DNA from 3 places in the Streptomyces albidicamelliae genome. Region 3 is predicted to be linked to each of the others. Evidence: predicted binding sites of a transcription regulator. Region 3 holds the regulator's gene; each other region holds the start of a gene.

Region 1 (5,904 bases), 1.6 Mb from region 3:
GCCTCGGTGGTGAGGAACAGCGCGGCGATGGAGGCGGCGTTCTGCAGGGCAGAGCGGGTCACCTTCGCCGGGTCGATGATGCCCTCGGCGACCAGGTCGACGTACTCGCCGGTCGCGGCGTTCAGGCCGTGGCCCGGGGTCAGGTTGCGCACCTTCTCCACCACGACACCGCCCTCGAGGCCGGCGTTGACGGCGATCTGCTTGAGCGGGGCCTCCAGGGCGATGCGCACGGCGTTGGCGCCGGTCGCCTCGTCACCCTCGAGCTCCAGCTTCTCGAAGACCTGGGAGGCCTGCAGCAGGGCCACGCCACCACCGGCGACGATGCCCTCCTCGACGGCGGCCTTCGCGTTGCGGACGGCGTCCTCGATGCGGTGCTTGCGCTCCTTGAGCTCCACCTCGGTGGCGGCACCGGCCTTGATGACCGCGACACCGCCGGCGAGCTTCGCCAGGCGCTCCTGCAGCTTCTCGCGGTCGTAGTCCGAGTCGCTGTTCTCGATCTCGGCGCGGATCTGGTTCACGCGGCCCTGCACCTGCTCCGAGGAGCCGGCACCGTCGACGATGGTGGTCTCGTCCTTGGTGATGACGACCTTGCGGGCGCGGCCCAGGAGGTCCAGGGTCGCGTTCTCCAGCTTGAGGCCGACCTCCTCGGAGATGACCTCGCCGCCCGTGAGGATGGCGATGTCGCCGAGCATGGCCTTGCGGCGGTCGCCGAAGCCCGGGGCCTTGACGGCGACGGACTTGAAGGTGCCGCGGATCTTGTTGACGACCAGGGTCGACAGGGCCTCGCCCTCGACGTCCTCGGCGATGATCAGCAGCGGCTTGCCCGACTGCATGACCTTCTCCAGCAGCGGGAGCAGGTCCTTGACCGAGGCGATCTTGGAGTTGGCGATGAGGATGTACGGGTCCTCGAGCGACGCCTCCATGCGCTCCATGTCGGTCGCGAAGTAGGCGGAGATGTAGCCCTTGTCGAAGCGCATGCCCTCGGTGAGCTCCAGCTCCAGACCGAAGGTGTTGCTCTCCTCGACGGTGATGACGCCTTCCTTGCCGACCTTGTCCATGGCCTCGGCGATGAGCTCGCCGATCTGGGTGTCGGCGGCGGAGATGGACGCGGTGGAGGCGATCTGCTCCTTGGTCTCCACGTCCTTCGCCTGCTCCAGCAGGGCGGCGGAGACGGCCTCGACGGCCTTCTCGATACCGCGCTTCAGAGCCATCGGGTTGGCGCCGGCGGCGACGTTGCGCAGGCCTTCCTTGACCAGGGCCTGGGCGAGCACGGTCGCGGTGGTCGTACCGTCACCGGCGACGTCGTCCGTCTTCTTGGCGACTTCCTTGACCAGCTCGGCGCCGATCTTCTCGTACGGGTCCTCGAGCTCGATCTCCTTGGCGATGGAGACACCATCGTTGGTGATCGTGGGGGCGCCCCACTTCTTCTCGAGGACGACGTTGCGGCCCTTGGGGCCGAGCGTCACCTTGACGGCGTCCGCGAGCTGGTTCATGCCGCGCTCGAGGCCGCGCCGCGCCTCCTCGTCGAACGCGATGATCTTGGCCATGTGAAGTGGTCCCTCCAGGACTGGGGGTGATTCCTTCGGACCGCGCCCGCGCCCGCGACGGACGGCTCGCCGGCCGCGTGGTTCCTTGCCCCACTTGGCCTGCGGGCCTCACCGACCCGGTCCTTCGTTGTCACTCTCACCTTCAGAGTGCTAACGCAATGATTAGCACTCGGCATGGTCGAGTGCAAGCGCCTTCGGGGGTGGGACCCGCCCCGTCGGCCACCCGCGGACGGCGGGGCCGGGGCATGACGAAGGGCCCGCACCCTGTGCGAGGTGCGGGCCCTTCGTGCAAGAAACGTTCAGGCGCTGAGGCGAACCATGTCGGCCTGCGGGCCTTTCTGGCCCTGCGAGATCTCGAACTCCACCCGCTGGCCCTCTTCCAGGGTGCGGTAGCCGTCCATCTGAATGGCGCTGTAATGGACGAATACGTCCGCACCACCGTCGACCGCGATGAAGCCGTACCCCTTCTCCGCGTTGAACCACTTGACGGTGCCCTGAGCCATGCCTAACTCCCCTATTACTGGCCCTTGCACAGATCCGCACTTCGCGGACCCGGGTCAGACCTCGCCCCCCATTGGCCGGGGGCGTGCGCCGGAACGCGTCGACCGCGGCTGAATGTATCTGTCCAACTGCCGTCTGCAACAGGTCAATCGGACGAGAATTCTGGACGGGGGCGGTCCGGAATCTGCCGAGAATTCGTCCGAATTCAGGGCAAGTCGGGCCCCATAAAAGGAGCAAAAGCCGCATAAAGCCCGCATAGTTTGGCTACTTCTTGTCGGGCCTGCGGCATGAATGCAGGGCCCGTGACCCGAAGGCCACGGCCGTGTTCCCCAACTCTACCGCGCTCAATCACGCAGAATTGCCCCCTCCGCTTCTCTCACGGAGGGGGCAATCCGATGAACCATGCGTAACCGCTGTTACCGAAGGTAATGATCGGTCATCCGGTCAGCAGCCGCCGGCCACCGCGGGAATGATCGAAACACCCGCGCCGTCGGGCGTGGCCGTCTGCAGGCCCTGCTCGAAACGCACGTCGTCGTCGTTGACGTAGACGTTCACGAAACGGCGCAGCTTGCCCTGGTCGTCCAGCACCCGGGCGGCGATCCCGGTGTGGTTCTTCTCCAGGCTCTCGATGACCTCGGCGAGGTTCGCGCCCTCGGCGCTGACCTCGGCCTGGCCGCCGGTGTAGGTGCGCAGGATGGTCGGGATGCGAACGGTCACGCTCATGCGAGGCCAGCCTCTCGGAAGGAGTCCAGGGTCGGGCGGATGGTGGCGGTCAGGCCGGTGCCGGCCACCGCGTCGAGGGTCTTCAGGCCGTCGCCGGTGTTGAGGACGACCGTCGTCTTGGCCGGGTCCAGCACGCCGTCCTTGAGCAGCTTCCGGGTGACGCCGACGGTCACGCCGCCCGCCGTCTCCGCGAAGATGCCCTCGGTGCGCGCCAGCAGCTTGATGGCGTCGACGACCTCGGCGTCCGTCACGTCCTCCACGGCGCCGCCGGTGCGGCGCGCGATGTCGAGGACGTAGGGGCCGTCGGCCGGGTTGCCGATGGCCAGCGACTTGGCGATGGTGTTCGGCTTCTGCGGGCGGACCACGTCGTGGCCGGCCTTGAAGGCGGTGGACACCGGCGAGCAGCCCTCGGCCTGCGCGCCGAAGATCTTGTACGGCCGGTCCTCGACCAGACCGAGCTTGATCAGCTCCTGGAGACCCTTGTCGATCTTCGTGAGCTGGGAGCCCGACGCGATCGGGACCACGATCTGGTCCGGGAGGCGCCAGCCGAGCTGCTCGCAGATCTCGTAGGCGAGGGTCTTGGAGCCCTCCGCGTAGTACGGCCGCAGGTTGACGTTGACGAAGCCCCAGCCCTCGCCGGCCGGGTCGCCGATCAGCTCGGAGCAGAAGCGGTTCACGTCGTCGTAGTTGCCCTCGATGCCGACGAGCTCACCGCCGTACACCGCGGCCATGACGATCTTGCCCTGCTCCAGGTCGTGCGGGATGAACACGCAGGAGCGGAAGCCGGCCCGGGCGGCGGCGGCGCCGACGGCACCGGCCAGGTTGCCCGTGGAGGAGCAGGAGAGCGTGGTGAAGCCGAACGCGCGGGCGGCCTCCAGGGCCTGGGCGACGACCCGGTCCTTGAAGGAGTGCGTCGGGTTGCCGGAGTCGTCCTTCACGAACAGGCCGCCGGTGACGCCGAGCTCGCGGGCGAGGTTGTCGGCCTTGACGAGCTTCGTCCAGCCCGGGTTGAGATTGGGCTTGTCGGCCACGTCGGCGGGGACGGGCAGCAGCGGCGCGTACCGCCAGATGTTCGCGGGACCGGCCTCGATGCGCCGGCGTAGTTCCTCGGTGTCGTACGCGGAGAAGTCGTAGGCGATCTCCAGCGGCCCGAAACACTCCTCGCAGGCGAAGACCGGTCCGAGGGGTACCCGGTGTCCGCATTCGCGACAGCTCAGGGCAGCGGCGGGACCGAGGTCGACGGCGGGATCACTGGTGCTTGCGACAGTCTGCACAGCCATGGAGGCGAGGCCCTTTCTCCTCATCTTCCTCACGACGCACTTCGCCGTGAGACGGATTTGGCACCTTCCCTAGCCGGGAGCCTCGCGGAGACGATCAGAACTGATCTACGAGTACCGACTGGAGGGTTGCCGGGGCTTCATCGGGCCGTTTCCCTCTGCCCCTCTGGATGAGCGGTATGTGGTTGTCGACGCCGGTGACCTCCGACATGCGATGGTCATCGGCGTTGTTCAAGACTGTAACCGAAGGCCAGGACAGTTGAGATAGTCGTCCGAACCGCGAGACAACGTGAGGAGCAGCAGACCGTGCTGGAAGAAGTCGAGCGCTGGCTGGCCACCCGCTCCTGGTCCGTGACCGATCGCCCGCTCCACCGGATCCTGGCCGCCAAGCAGCGGACGGGTCAGACGGTCAGCGTCGTGCTGCCCGCACTCGACGAGGAGGCGACGGTCGGCGACATCGTCGCGGTGATCCGCCACGACCTCGTCGAGCAGGTACCGCTGGTCGACGAGATCGTCGTGGTCGACTCCGGCTCCACCGACCGCACCTCCGAGGTCGCCGCCGCCGCGGGCGCCCGGGTCGTCCACCGCGACGACATCCTGCCCCGCCTCCCGGCCGTCCCCGGCAAGGGCGAGGTGCTGTGGCGCTCGCTCCTGGTGACCGGCGGGGACATCGTCTGCTTCATCGACGCGGACCTGCGCGAGTTCTCCTCCGACTTCGTCTCCGGGATCGTCGGCCCGCTGCTCACCGACCCCGGGGTCGACCTCGTCAAGGGCATGTACGACCGCCCGCTCGGCGGCGCGGCCGGGCAGGGCGGCCGGGTCACCGAGCTGATGGCCCGCCCGCTGCTGAACATGCACTGGCCGCAGCTCGCGGGTTTCGTGCAGCCGCTGGGCGGCGAGTACGCGGCCCGCCGCTCGCTGCTGGAGCGGCTGCCGTTCCCCGTCGGCTACGGCGTGGAGCTGGGGATGCTGGTGGACGCCCTGCACCTGGTGGGACTCGACGCGCTGGCCCAGGTGGACGTCGGGGTGCGCAAGCACCGCCACCAGGACGGCCAGGCGCTGGGCCGCATGGCCGCCGCCATCTACCGCACCGCCCAGCTGCGGCTGGCCCGGGGACACCTGGTGCGGCCGTCCCTGACCCAGTTCGAGCGGGGCGAGGACGGTTTCCGGCCGCGCACCTATTCGGTGGACACCGAGGAACGGCCCCCCATGGTGGAGGTCGCGGAATACGCGGCACGCCGGGTGGCCTGAGCGGGGCCGGCCGTGCGGGCACGCCGGAAGAACGGCTGTATACAGCCCCCTTCCGGGGCGGAGCGTACGTTTGAGCGTTTCCGGGCCGGGCTAGGTTGAGGCGTATGGCTTCCACGCACGGCGCTGAGGTGCTGGTCGCGTCCAATCGCGGCCCGGTTTCGTACACGGTGGACGACGACTCGGGCGGCGCGCTGCGCGCCCGGCGCGGCGGCGGCGGGCTGGTCTCCGGCCTGTCGGCGATCGGGCCGGACACGAACGCGGTGTGGGTGTGCGCCGCGCTCGGCGACGGCGACCGGGAGGCCGTGCGCCGCGCGGACGGCGGACTCCTGCCCACCGAGGACACCGGCGGCCAGCGGGTGCGGATGCTCGACATCGACGCCGAGGTGCACGCGGACGCCTACAACGGCATCGCCAACTCGGTGCTCTGGTTCGTCCACCACATGCTGTACCAGACCCCGCTGGAGCCGGTCTTCGACGCCGGTTTCCGGCGGCAGTGGGCGGCCTACGAGGCGTACAACCGGGCGTTCGCCGAGGCGCTGGCCGAGGAGGCGGCCGAGGGCGCGGCGGTGCTGATCCAGGACTACCACCTGGCCCTCGCCCCCCGG
Region 2 (5,904 bases), 2.0 Mb from region 3:
CCAGTCGGTGGATGCTGTGCCTCCGGCGGCGGTGTCGGCCCGGGTTCGGGGAGGGGTCCTGCGAGGATCCGGCACCATGCGAGAAGTAGTACAAAATGACAAAAGCCGGACTCGTCTCCGGCGGCTGCTCCTCGGCGGCGGAGCCGCCACGCTGGCCACCGCGGCCCTGCTCGCCGGCTGCGCCGGCCCGGACTCCGGGCGCTCCGCGCCCGCCGAACGCGCCCCCGCGCAGGCCCTCGGCCCCGAGGCCCGCCAGGCCGCCGAACACGCCAGGCTGGCCGCCGCCGCCCGGCGCTGGGGGCTGGACCGGGCCCCGCTGACGCCTCCGGCGCCCCCCGCGAAGAAGCCGAGGATCACCGCCCGCGCGGGTTTCGAGGTGGACCACCAGGAGGACTGGAACCTGCCCCCGGTCTTCACCACGGTGCCCACCCAGCAGAAGGTCGTCTTCCTGACGATCGACGACGGCGCCGAGAAGGACCCGAAATTCCTCGCCATGATGCGGGAGCTGGGTGTCCCGTACACCGCCTTCCTCAGCAACTACCTGGTGAAGGACGACTACGCCTATTTCCGGGCGATGAAGGGCTACGGCAACACTCTCAACAACCACACGCTGCACCACCCCTACCTGCCGGGCCTGTCCTACGAGGAGCAGCGGGACGAGATCTGCGGCATGCAGGACATCATGAAGAAGCAGTTCGGCAAGGCGCCCACCGTCTTCCGGCCGCCGTACGGCAACTACAACCAGGACACCCTGGTCGCCGCCAAGTCCTGCGGCATCAAGTACGCGCCGATCTGGAACGAGGAGGTCTTCGTCGACCACTGGGAGTACCGCGAGGACGACCAGCGGCTGCGCCGCGGCGACATCGTGCTCACCCACTTCCGCGGCCGGGACGACTGGAACGGCACGATGGTCGACGACATGCGCCGCTTCCTGAACAAGGTCACGCGCGAGGGCTACGCGGTGGCCCGCCTGGAGGACTACCTGTGAGGCGGGCGCGGGGCCCGGCCGCGGTCCTCGCCGCGGCACTCCTCCTCACGGGCTGCGCGCAGTCAGTCGACCCCATCGAGCGCCTCGGCAAGAAGGCCGCCCAAGGGGTACGCCCGTCCGGCCCCGCCCCCGACCGCTCCTACCGCCACTGGGGCCTGACCGAGCCCCTGCGCCGCCCACCCCGCCCCGCCGCCCGGCCGCTCGAGCTGCATACGGACGGTGCGCGCCGCACCCTGCCGCGCGTCCTGGACCGCGTCCCCACCGGCGACCCGGTCGTCTTCCTCACCTACGACGACGGCGCCGAGCAGGACCCCCGCTTCGTCGACATGGTCCGCGAACTCCATCTCCCCGTGAGCATGTTCCTCACCGACAGCATCGCGGGCCCCGGCTACGACCACTTCGCGCGGCTGCGCCGGCTCGGCGCCGGCATCCAGAACCACACCCTCGACCACCGCGCCCTGGCCGGTCAGCCGTACGCGGGCCAGCGTGCCGAGATCTGCGGCCAGCAGCACCGGCTGAGCGCCCGGCTCGGCGTCCGCGCCCGTCTCTTCCGCCCGCCCTACGGCACGTACGACCGCACCACCCTGCGCGCGGCCGGCGACTGCGGCATCTCGGCGGTCGTCCTGTGGCGCGCCGCCGTCACCCCGGCCGACCTCGTCTACACGAACGGCGACCACCGGCTCGGCCGCGGCGACATCATCCTGGTCGGCCCGGACGAGTCCACGGGTCCCACTCTCAGGGAGCGCACGACCCGCGTCCTGCGCCGGGTCCAGCAACGGGGCCTGACGGTGGGACGGCTGGAGGACTACCTGTAGGAACGCGGCCCGTCCGGCGTTCGGGGGCGGGGCCGAGGACGGCTCGCCCCGCGGGCTCCAGGCACCCGATTCCGCCGACGCGCCGCACGGCATTGGCACTCCGCTTGACCGAGTGCTAATCGCGGTCATAGTCTCGGCTCTGGCACTCCCCCCTGGAGAGTGCCAACACGCGACGGGCAGGTCCGGCACCCGCGACGACGGATCCACCTGGTCGCCACCTCAGACAGTTAACCCCGTGAGATCTCCGAAGGGGGAGGTCGGATCGTGACGACCACCAGCTCCAAGGTTGCCATCAAGCCGCTCGAGGACCGCATTGTGGTCCAGCCGCTCGACGCCGAGCAGACCACCGCCTCTGGCCTGGTCATCCCGGACACCGCGAAGGAGAAGCCCCAGGAGGGCGCCGTCCTCGCCGTGGGCCCGGGCCGTTTCGAGAACGGCGAGCGCCTGCCGCTCGACGTCAAGGTCGGCGACGTCGTTCTGTACAGCAAGTACGGCGGCACCGAGGTGAAGTACAACGGCGAGGAGTTCCTCGTCCTCTCGGCTCGCGACGTCCTCGCGATCATCGAGAAGTAAGACACCTCGAGCACCTTTGATGCTTGATGCTGCGCCCCTGGCCCCCGCGACCACATAAGAAGCCGGGCGCCCGGGGCGCAGCGCCGTTTACACCCACAGATTTCCGAGAGGGCTGCCGCTGTCATGGCGAAGATCCTGAAGTTCGACGAGGACGCCCGTCGCGCCCTTGAGCGCGGCGTCAACAAGCTGGCCGACACGGTGAAGGTGACGATCGGCCCCAAGGGCCGCAACGTCGTCATCGACAAGAAGTTCGGCGCCCCCACCATCACCAACGACGGTGTCACGATCGCCCGCGAGGTCGAGATCGAGGACCCGTACGAGAACCTCGGCGCGCAGCTGGTGAAGGAGGTGGCGACCAAGACCAACGACATCGCTGGTGACGGCACCACCACCGCCACCGTGCTGGCCCAGGCGCTGGTCCGCGAGGGTCTGCGCAACGTCGCCGCCGGCGCCTCCCCGGCCGCCCTCAAGAAGGGCATCGACGCCGCCGTCGCCGCCGTCTCCGAGGACCTGCTCGCCACGGCCCGCCCGATCGACGAGAAGTCCGACATCGCCGCGGTCGCCGCGCTGTCCGCCCAGGACCAGCAGGTCGGCGAGCTCATCGCCGAGGCGATGGACAAGGTCGGCAAGGACGGTGTCATCACCGTCGAGGAGTCCAACACCTTCGGTCTGGAGCTGGACTTCACCGAGGGCATGGCCTTCGACAAGGGCTACCTGTCGCCGTACTTCGTGACGGACCAGGAGCGCATGGAGGCCGTCCTCGACGAGCCCTACATCCTGATCACGCAGGGCAAGATCGGCGCGATCGCCGACCTGCTGCCGCTGCTGGAGAAGGTCATCCAGGCCAACTCCTCGCGTCCGCTGCTGATCATCGCCGAGGACGTCGAGGGCGAGGCCCTGTCGACCCTGGTCGTCAACAAGATCCGCGGCACCTTCAACGCCGTCGCGGTGAAGGCCCCCGGCTTCGGCGACCGCCGCAAGGCGATGCTCCAGGACATGGCCACCCTCACCGGCGCCACCGTCATCTCCGAGGAGGTCGGCCTCAAGCTCGACCAGGTCGGCATCGACGTGCTCGGCTCCGCCCGCCGCGTCACCGTCACCAAGGACGACACCACGATCGTCGACGGCGCCGGCAACAAGGCGGACGTCGAGGGCCGCGTCGCCCAGATCAAGGCCGAGATCGAGTCCACGGACTCCGACTGGGACCGCGAGAAGCTCCAGGAGCGCCTCGCGAAGCTGGCCGGCGGCGTGTGCGTGATCAAGGTCGGCGCCGCCACCGAGGTGGAGCTGAAGGAGAAGAAGCACCGTCTGGAGGACGCCATCTCCGCGACCCGCGCCGCGGTCGAGGAGGGCATCGTCTCCGGTGGTGGCTCCGCCCTGGTCCACGCCTCCAAGGTCCTCGAGGGCAACCTCGACAAGACCGGCGACGAGGCCACCGGCGTCTCCGTGGTCCGCAACGCCGTGGTCGAGCCGCTGCGCTGGATCGGTGAGAACGCCGGCCAGGAGGGCTACGTCATCGTGTCCAAGGTCAAGGACCTGGACAAGGGGCAGGGCTACAACGCCGCCACCGGCGAGTACGGCGACCTGATCAAGGCCGGCGTCATCGACCCGGTGAAGGTCACGCGCTCCGCCCTGGAGAACGCCGCCTCCATCGCCTCCCTGCTGCTCACGACCGAGACCCTGGTCGTCGAGAAGAAGGAAGAGGAGCCGGAGGCCGCCGGCCACGGCCACTCGCACGGCCACGCCCACTGACGCACGTCAGCACCGAGGCAGCAGCAGGGCCCGGCACCCCTCGGGGTGCCGGGCCCTCGCCCGTGCGCGGCTAGTTCTCCAGCGCGTCCAGCGCCCCTAGCTGCTCCATCAGACCCAGCCGGTCGTACTGCCACCAGCCCTCGCGGATCCTGCCCGTGCCGTCGAACCGGAAGACGGTCGTCCCCGTCATGGACACCTCCCGGCCGGTGTTCGGCAGGCCCAGGAACTCGCCCCTCTGGACGCCGTTCCACGTCCACCGGGTGCACACCCGGTCCCCCTGGGTGAGCTGGTCCTCGACGGAGAACGTGAAGTCGAAGGCGCCGCGCCACATCTCGATCTCGCGCCGCATGTTGTCCAGCCCGAGTGCGTCCTGCTCCTCGCCCGGGTCGTGGTGGTGGTAGTTCTCCGCGAGCAGACCGTTCAGCGGGGGCAGAGGTCCCCGCACGGCGATCGTCTCGAAGAAGCGGCGCGCCGCGGCGGCCTCCAGCGGCTCGTCGCGTACGACGTCCAGGTCGGTGAAGGTCGGCGTCCCCTCGCACAGGGCGGCCATCTCCCGGAAGATCCGGTCGGTCTCCGGCAGCTTCGAGTTCCGCATCGCCTCGTCGTACGACGGGAACTCCACGATCTCGACGACGTGCGCGGCGTCCGAGCGGTCCGTGCCGATCACCGCGTGCGTCGCGGTGCGCTTCCCCCTGGTCTGTTCGACCCACTGGTCGATCAGCCGGTTCATCTCGTCGAGCCGGCTGGTCCTGCAGTCGATGAGCTGTACGAACGTCATGGCGCCGCCTCCCGGCCCCCTGGGTCCGGATCCGTCAGGCTCATTTTCCCACCGGAACGCGGGCGCCACCCGTCCTACTGGGGCCCGTACTTGCGTCCCGTCCGGGAGCTGACCCCGCCCAGCAGCCCGCGCGGGGTGACCTTCACCAGGCCCATCAGCACCTTGTACCGCGGGTCCGGCACGGACAGCGACTTGCCGCGCGCCAGGTCCGCGAGCGCCGCCGCGACCAGCTTGTCGGCGTCCAGCCACATCCAGCCGGGGATGTTGTCCGTGCCCATGCCGGCCCGCTGGTGGAACTCGGTGCGCACGAAGCCCGGGCACAGCGCCATCAGGCGCACGCCGCTGCCCGCCAGGTCCTTCGCCGCGCCCTGCGTGAACTGCACGACCCACGCCTTGGACGCGCCGTACGTACCGCGCGGCACGAAGGCGGCCACCGAGGCGACGTTGACGACCCCGCCCCGCCCGCGCTCCCGCATCGCGGCGGCCGCCGCCGAGGTCAGCCGGAGCACGGCCTCGCAGTGCACCTTGAGCATCTTCAGCTCGTCCGCCATGGACACGTCCAGGTAGCGGCCCTTGTTGCCGAAGCCGGCGTTGTTGATCAGCAGGTCGACCGGGTTCTTCCGGTCGCCGAGCCGGTCGGCCACCGTCTCGATGCCCTTGTCCTCGGACAGGTCGGCGCTCAGCACCTCCACCTCGATGCCGTGCCGGTCGTGCAGTTCGGTCGCCTGCTCGCGCAGCCGCTTGGTGTCCCGGGCGACCAGGACGAGGTCGTGCCCGTCAGCCGCCAGCCGCCGCGCGAACGCGGCGCCGATCCCCGCGGTCGATCCCGTAATCAGAGCCGTTGTCATGGCCCAAGGGTAGTGACCCGCACCGACGGCGGCGCGGCCGGTGACAAGCCCTCAGCGGGCCTGCGCGGCGACGTACTTGCGGGCCGCGGCCAGCGACTCCGGGTGCAGCGCGTCGCCCGCGTCGAGCAGCCGCGGCAGCAGTTCCCGCTC
Region 3 (5,904 bases):
CGCTCGACCAGCTCGGCGTCGTGCCGGCCCTCGACGTAGATGCGGCCGGCGCGGGCCACGCGCGCGCGTGCGCCGGGTACGGCGACCGAGCCGGAGGCGGTGCGGGCGGGTCGTGCCGGGCCCGCGGCGGGCCGCACCAGGGTGACCACCTCGCCCTCCAGCAGGAAGCCGCGCGGCTCCAGCGGGAACACCCGGTGCTTGCCGAAGCGGTCCTCCAGGGTCACCGTGCCGGCCTCGCAGCGGATCACCGCCCCGCAGAACCCGGTACCGGCCTCCTCCACCACCAGGCCGGGGTCGGCCGCGACCTCCGGAGCCGGCTTCGGCTTCTTCCACGGCGGGGTCAGGTCGGTCGAGTACTGGCGCATTCGGATGACGATAGGAGAAGCCGTGGGCCGGCGCTCACGACACGCCGAATCGCGTGGCCAGGGCGTCGCGTTGACGTCGTACGAAGCCCGCGTCGACCACCGCTCCGTGGCCGGGCACGTACAGCGCGTCCTCGCCGCCGAGTGCCAGCAGCCGGTCGAGCGCGGCCGGCCAGCGCGAGCCGACGGCGTCCGGGCCCGCCTGGGGCTCGCCGGACTCCTCGACCAGGTCGCCGCAGAACACCACCTCCGGTCCGCCGGACACGCTCGCCGGGACCAGGACCGCGAGGTCGTGCGCGGTGTGGCCGGGGCCCACGTTGGCCAGCAGCGCCTGCCGGCCCTCGCCGAGGTCCAGGGTCCACTCGCCGGAGACCGGGTGCCGGGGCGGGGCCAGCGCGTCGACCGCCTCGTCCGCCTCCGCCACGGGCAGGCCGTTGCGGACCGCGTCCAGGCGCAGCTCCTCGCGCCCGTGGGTGAACACCGCGTCGACCCCGACCGCCGCGTACACCTCCGTCCCGGCGAACGCGGCCGCCCCGAAGACGTGGTCGAAGTGGGGATGGGTGAGCGCGAGATGGGTCACACGTCCACCGGACAGTTCCTGGGCCGCGGAGCGCAGCCGCGCCCCCTCGGCGAGGCTGGAACCGGCGTCCACCATCAGGGCCGTGGTCCCGCTCAGCACAAGGCCGACCGTGCAGTCCCAGCCGGGCAGCCGGCACCGTCCGACAGCGGCCGTCAGCCGTTCCCACCCCAGGTCTTCCCAAGTCACCGTCATACCGCGACGCTAACGTCACGAGCCGGTTCGGACCGGACCGACCTTGCCCCGTCAGTACCCCACGGCCGTACACTGGGCCGGGGAATGCTGGCACTCGCACGGGAAGAGTGCCAGGCGGAAGACCCGAAGGGCCGAGGGGACGACGTGCTGGAGGTGCGCGCGCATGCTGAGTGAACGCAGGCTTCAGGTCCTGCGCGCCATCGTCCAGGACTACGTGGGCACCGAGGAGCCGGTGGGTTCCAAGGCGCTCACGGAGCGGCACAGCCTCGGCGTCTCCCCGGCCACCGTGCGCAACGACATGGCGGCCCTGGAGGACGAGGGGTACATCGCGCAGCCGCACACCAGTGCCGGGCGCATCCCCACCGACAAGGGCTACCGGCTGTTCGTGGACAAGCTCGCGGGCGTGAAGCCGATGACCGGGCCCGAGCGGCGGGCGATCCAGAACTTCCTGGAGGGCGCCGTCGACCTCGACGACGTCGTCGCGCGGACGGTGCGGCTGCTGGCGCAGCTGACCCGGCAGGTCGCGGTCGTGCAGTACCCGTCGCTGACCCGGTCCACCGTGCGGCACGTCGAGCTGCTCTCGCTCGCCCCCGCGCGCGTGATGCTCGTGCTGATCACGGACACCGGCCGGGTCGAGCAGCGGATGGTCGACTGCCCGGCGCCGTTCGGCGAGGCCTCGCTGGCGGATCTGCGGGCGCGGCTGAACAGCCGGGTCGCGGGCCGCCGGTTCTCGGACGTGCCGCGACTGGTCGAGGACCTCCCCGAAGGCTTCGACGTCGACGATCGCGGTACGGTCTCCACGGTGCTCTCCACCCTTCTGGAGACACTGGTCGAGGAGAACGAGGAGCGGTTGATGATCGGCGGTACCGCCAATCTCACCCGCTTCGGGCACGATTTCCCCCTCGTGATCCGGCCCGTCCTGGAGGCACTGGAGGAGCAGGTCGTGCTCCTCAAGCTCCTGGGCGAGGCGAAGGACCCCGGCGTGACCGTGCGCATCGGCCACGAGAACGCCCATGAAGGACTCAACTCCACGTCCGTCGTGTCGGTCGGCTACGGTTCGGGCGGCGAGGCGGTTGCCAAGCTCGGCGTGGTCGGACCGACCCGCATGGACTACCCGGGAACGATGGGAGCGGTACGCGCAGTGGCACGGTACGTCGGACAGATCCTGGCGGAGTCGTAAGTGGCCACGGACTACTACGCCGTTCTCGGCGTGCGCCGCGACGCGTCGCAGGATGAGATCAAGAAGGCGTTCCGTCGGCTCGCGCGCGAGCTGCACCCGGACGTCAACCCGGATCCGAAGACCCAGGAGCGGTTCAAGGAGATCAACGCCGCCTACGAGGTGCTGTCGGACCCGCAGAAGAAGCAGGTCTACGACCTCGGCGGCGACCCGCTCTCCCAGTCGGGCGGCGCGGGCGCGGGCGGCTTCGGGGCCGGTGGCTTCGGCAACTTCTCGGACATCATGGACGCGTTCTTCGGTACGGCGTCGCAGCGCGGGCCGCGCTCGCGCACCCGGCGCGGCCAGGACGCGATGATCCGGATCGACGTCGAGCTGGACGAGGCGGCCTTCGGCACGACCAAGGACATCCAGGTCGACACCGCGGTCGTCTGCAACACCTGCAACGGCGAGGGCGCGGCCCCCGGCACGTCCGCCCAGACGTGTGACATGTGCCGCGGCCGGGGCGAGGTCTCCCAGGTCACCCGGTCCTTCCTGGGCCAGGTCATGACCTCCCGTCCCTGCCCCCAGTGCCAGGGCTTCGGCACGGTCGTGCCGACCCCGTGCCCGGAGTGCGCCGGTGACGGCCGGGTCCGCTCGCGCCGCACGCTGACCGTCAAGATCCCGGCCGGTGTCGACAACGGCACCCGTATCCAGCTCGCCGGCGAGGGCGAGGTCGGCCCGGGCGGCGGTCCGGCCGGTGACCTGTACGTCGAGATCCACGAGCTGCCGCACCCGATGTTCCAGCGGCGCGGCGACGACCTGCACTGCACGGTCACGATCCCGATGACCGCGGCGGCCCTCGGCACCAAGGTGCCGCTGGAGACCCTGGACGGCATGGAGGAGGTCGACATCCGGCCCGGCACCCAGTCCGGCCAGTCGATCCCGCTGCACAACCGGGGCGTCACGCATCTGCGCGGCGGCGGCCGGGGCGACCTGATCGTGCACGTCGAGGTCACGACCCCGACCAAGCTCGACCCCGAGCAGGAACGGGTCCTGCGGGAGCTGGCCAAGCTGCGCGGCGAGGAACGCCCCCAGGGCCAGTTCCAGCCGGGGCAGCAGGGACTGTTCTCCCGGTTGAAGGACGCCTTCAACGGGCGCTGAGACCGGGGGCCGAGCCGGTCGGAGGACGCCTTCGACCGGCGCCGGGGCGGGGTGTACGGGGTGCTCCGGCACCCCTATGCCGGTGGCCTATGCCGCGGGAAGCCCGGATTCGGACTTGTTCGGGGGACGTGACAACATGCGCTCATGTCCTCCGCGCTGACCGATCTCTTCCCCCACCCGATCGTGCAGGCCCCCATGGCGGGCGGCGGTTCCGTCCCGCAGCTCGCCGCAGCCGTCTCCGAGGCCGGCGGCCTCGGATTCCTCGCCGCCGGGTACAAGACGGCCGACGGCATGTACCAGGAGATCAAGCAGCTGCGGGGGCTCACGAGCCGCCCCTTCGGCGTGAACGTGTTCATGCCCCAGCCCGAGTACGCCGAGTCCGGCGCCGTGGAGGTCTACGCCCACCAGCTGGCCGGGGAGGCCGCCTGGTACGAGACCGAGCTGGGCGACCCGGACAGCGGACGGGACGACGGCTACGAGGTCAAGCTCGCGGTGCTCCTGGACAACCCGGTCCCGGTGGTGTCCTTCCACTTCGGCGTGCCGAGCCGTGAGGCGCTGGACGCGCTGCGCCGGGCCGGCACCCTCACCCTGGTCACCGCCACCACCGCCGAGGAGGCCCGCGCGGTCGAACGGGCCGGGGCGGACGCGGTGATCGCGCAGGGCGTCGAGGCGGGCGGCCACCAGGGCACGCACCGGGACATCCCGGAGAACGACGGGTCCGGCATCGGACTGCTGTCGCTGATCGCGCAGATCCGGGAGGCCGTGCGCATCCCGGTCGTCGCCGCGGGCGGCATCATGCGCGGCGGCCAGATAGCCGCCGTCCTCGCCGCGGGCGCCGACGCGGCCCAGCTCGGCACCGCCTTCCTCGCCACCCCCGAGTCCGGCGCCCCCGCGCCGCACAAACAGGCGCTCACCGACCCCCTGTTCGCGCGCACCGAACTGACCCGCGCCTTCTCCGGCCGGCCGGCGCGCGGACTGGTCAACCGCTTCGTGCGCGAGCACGGCCCCTACGCCCCCGCGGCCTACCCCGAGATCCACCACCTCACCGCCCCGCTGCGCAAGGCCGCCGCCAAGGCCGCGGACGCGCAGGGCATGGCGCTGTGGGCGGGCCAGGGCCACCGGCTGGCCCGGGAGCTGCCCGCCGGACGGCTGGTGGAGGTGCTGGCCGCCGAACTCGCCGAGGCCAGGACAGCGTTGTCGAACCCGCCCGGAACCGGAGGTGAGCGGCGATGACCGCACCCGTCTTCGTCGTGGACCGACTCGACCGGGTCGGCCCGGAGTTCGTGCTCGACGGCCCCGAGGGCCGGCACGCGGTGTCGGTGAAGCGGCTGCGGCCGGGCGAGGACGTGGTCCTCACCGACGGGCGCGGCCACTGGGCCGAGGGCGTCGTCAAGGCGGCCGAGGGCAAGGACCGGCTGGTGGTCGCGGACCTGGCGCCCGTCCACGAGGAACCCCCGGCCGCCCCGCGGATCACGGTCGTCCAGGCCCTGCCCAAGGGTGACCGGGGCGAACTCGCCGTGGAGACCATGACCGAGGTCGGCGTCGACGCGATCGTGCCCTGGCAGGCGTCCCGCTGCATCACCCAGTGGAAGGGCGAGCGGGGTCTGAAGGCCCTCGGCAAGTGGCGGGCCACGGCCCGGGAGGCCGGCAAGCAGTCCCGCCGGGTCCGCTTCCCCGAGGTCGCGGACGCGGCGACGACCCGGCAGGTCGGCGCGCTGCTGGCCGGCGCGGACTTCGCGGCCGTCCTGCACGAGAGCGGCGAGGAACGCCTCGCCACCGCCGAACTGCCGGCCGCCGGTGAGATCATGCTGGTCGTCGGGCCCGAGGGCGGCGTCTCTCCCGAGGAGCTGGCGCTGTTCGCGGAGGCCGGCGCCAGGCCCTACGTGCTCGGCCCCACCGTGCTGCGCACGTCCACCGCCGGCACCGCCGCCGCGGCCCTCCTGCTGGGCCGCACCGGCCGCTGGTCCTGACACCACCCGGGGGACAACCGTGGAACTCGCCCAAGTCCGGCTCCTGGTGACCGACTTCGCCGCCTGCTACCGCTTCTACGCCGACGTCCTCGGCCTGAAGCCGCAGTCCGGCGCGACCGAGGGCCCGTACGAGAAGTTCAGCGCGCACGCCGGCTCCGCCGGGATCGCCCTGCAGGACCGGGTGATGATGGCCGAGGTCCTCGACGAGCTGAACGGGACCGTCACCGGCCACCGTTCGCTGGTCGTGCTGCGGGTGGACGACCTCGACGCCTACTGCGCGGAGATCACCTCCCGGGGCGCCACCCTGATCCACGGCCCGGCCCTCATGACCGACCGGATGCGCGTGGCCCACCTCAAGGACCCCGAGGGCAATCTGGTCGAACTCCAGGAGTGGCTGCTGCTGCGCGGCTGACCGGGCCTCCGGTGGGCGAAGTCCCGTGCCCCGAGGGGCGCGTGGGCCGCTTCCCCGAACGGGTGAGTGGC

The links. The regulator HrcA, encoded in region 3, represses chaperone genes, less so after heat shock. The targets are predictions, from matches to a motif close to TTNGCACTCNGNNNNNCNGAGTGCNAA.
Region 1: groL (chaperonin GroEL) is a predicted target of HrcA. The motif match lies at 1,710-1,736, and genes of this name have one in related genera.
Region 2: groES (co-chaperone GroES) is a predicted target of HrcA. The motif match lies at 1,896-1,922, and genes of this name have one in related genera.

The regions. Positions count from the first base shown of each region.
Region 1 is NZ_CP106795.1:4,642,017-4,647,920, reverse strand. Features, by position in the region: gene groL (chaperonin GroEL) at 1-1,547, opposite strand, end outside; gene N8I86_RS21415 (cold-shock protein) at 1,847-2,050, opposite strand; gene N8I86_RS21410 (MoaD/ThiS family protein) at 2,493-2,771, opposite strand; gene thrC (threonine synthase) at 2,768-4,051, opposite strand; SAM riboswitch class I at 4,069-4,225, opposite strand; gene N8I86_RS21400 (glucosyl-3-phosphoglycerate synthase) at 4,355-5,299, shown strand; gene N8I86_RS21395 (alpha,alpha-trehalose-phosphate synthase (UDP-forming)) at 5,404-5,904, shown strand, end outside.
Region 2 is NZ_CP106795.1:4,998,158-5,004,061, forward strand. Features, by position in the region: gene N8I86_RS23035 (polysaccharide deacetylase family protein) at 77-988, shown strand; gene N8I86_RS23040 (polysaccharide deacetylase family protein) at 985-1,803, shown strand; gene groES (co-chaperone GroES) at 2,068-2,376, shown strand; gene groL (chaperonin GroEL) at 2,500-4,128, shown strand; gene N8I86_RS23055 (ester cyclase) at 4,199-4,906, opposite strand; gene N8I86_RS23060 (SDR family NAD(P)-dependent oxidoreductase) at 4,981-5,754, opposite strand; gene N8I86_RS23065 (MOSC domain-containing protein) at 5,806-5,904, opposite strand, start outside.
Region 3 is NZ_CP106795.1:3,016,924-3,022,827, reverse strand. Features, by position in the region: gene N8I86_RS13995 (DUF3097 domain-containing protein) at 1-365, opposite strand, end outside; gene N8I86_RS13990 (MBL fold metallo-hydrolase) at 400-1,134, opposite strand; gene hrcA (heat-inducible transcriptional repressor HrcA) at 1,298-2,314, shown strand; gene dnaJ (molecular chaperone DnaJ) at 2,315-3,451, shown strand; gene N8I86_RS13975 (nitronate monooxygenase) at 3,596-4,684, shown strand; gene N8I86_RS13970 (16S rRNA (uracil(1498)-N(3))-methyltransferase) at 4,681-5,421, shown strand; gene N8I86_RS13965 (VOC family protein) at 5,441-5,833, shown strand.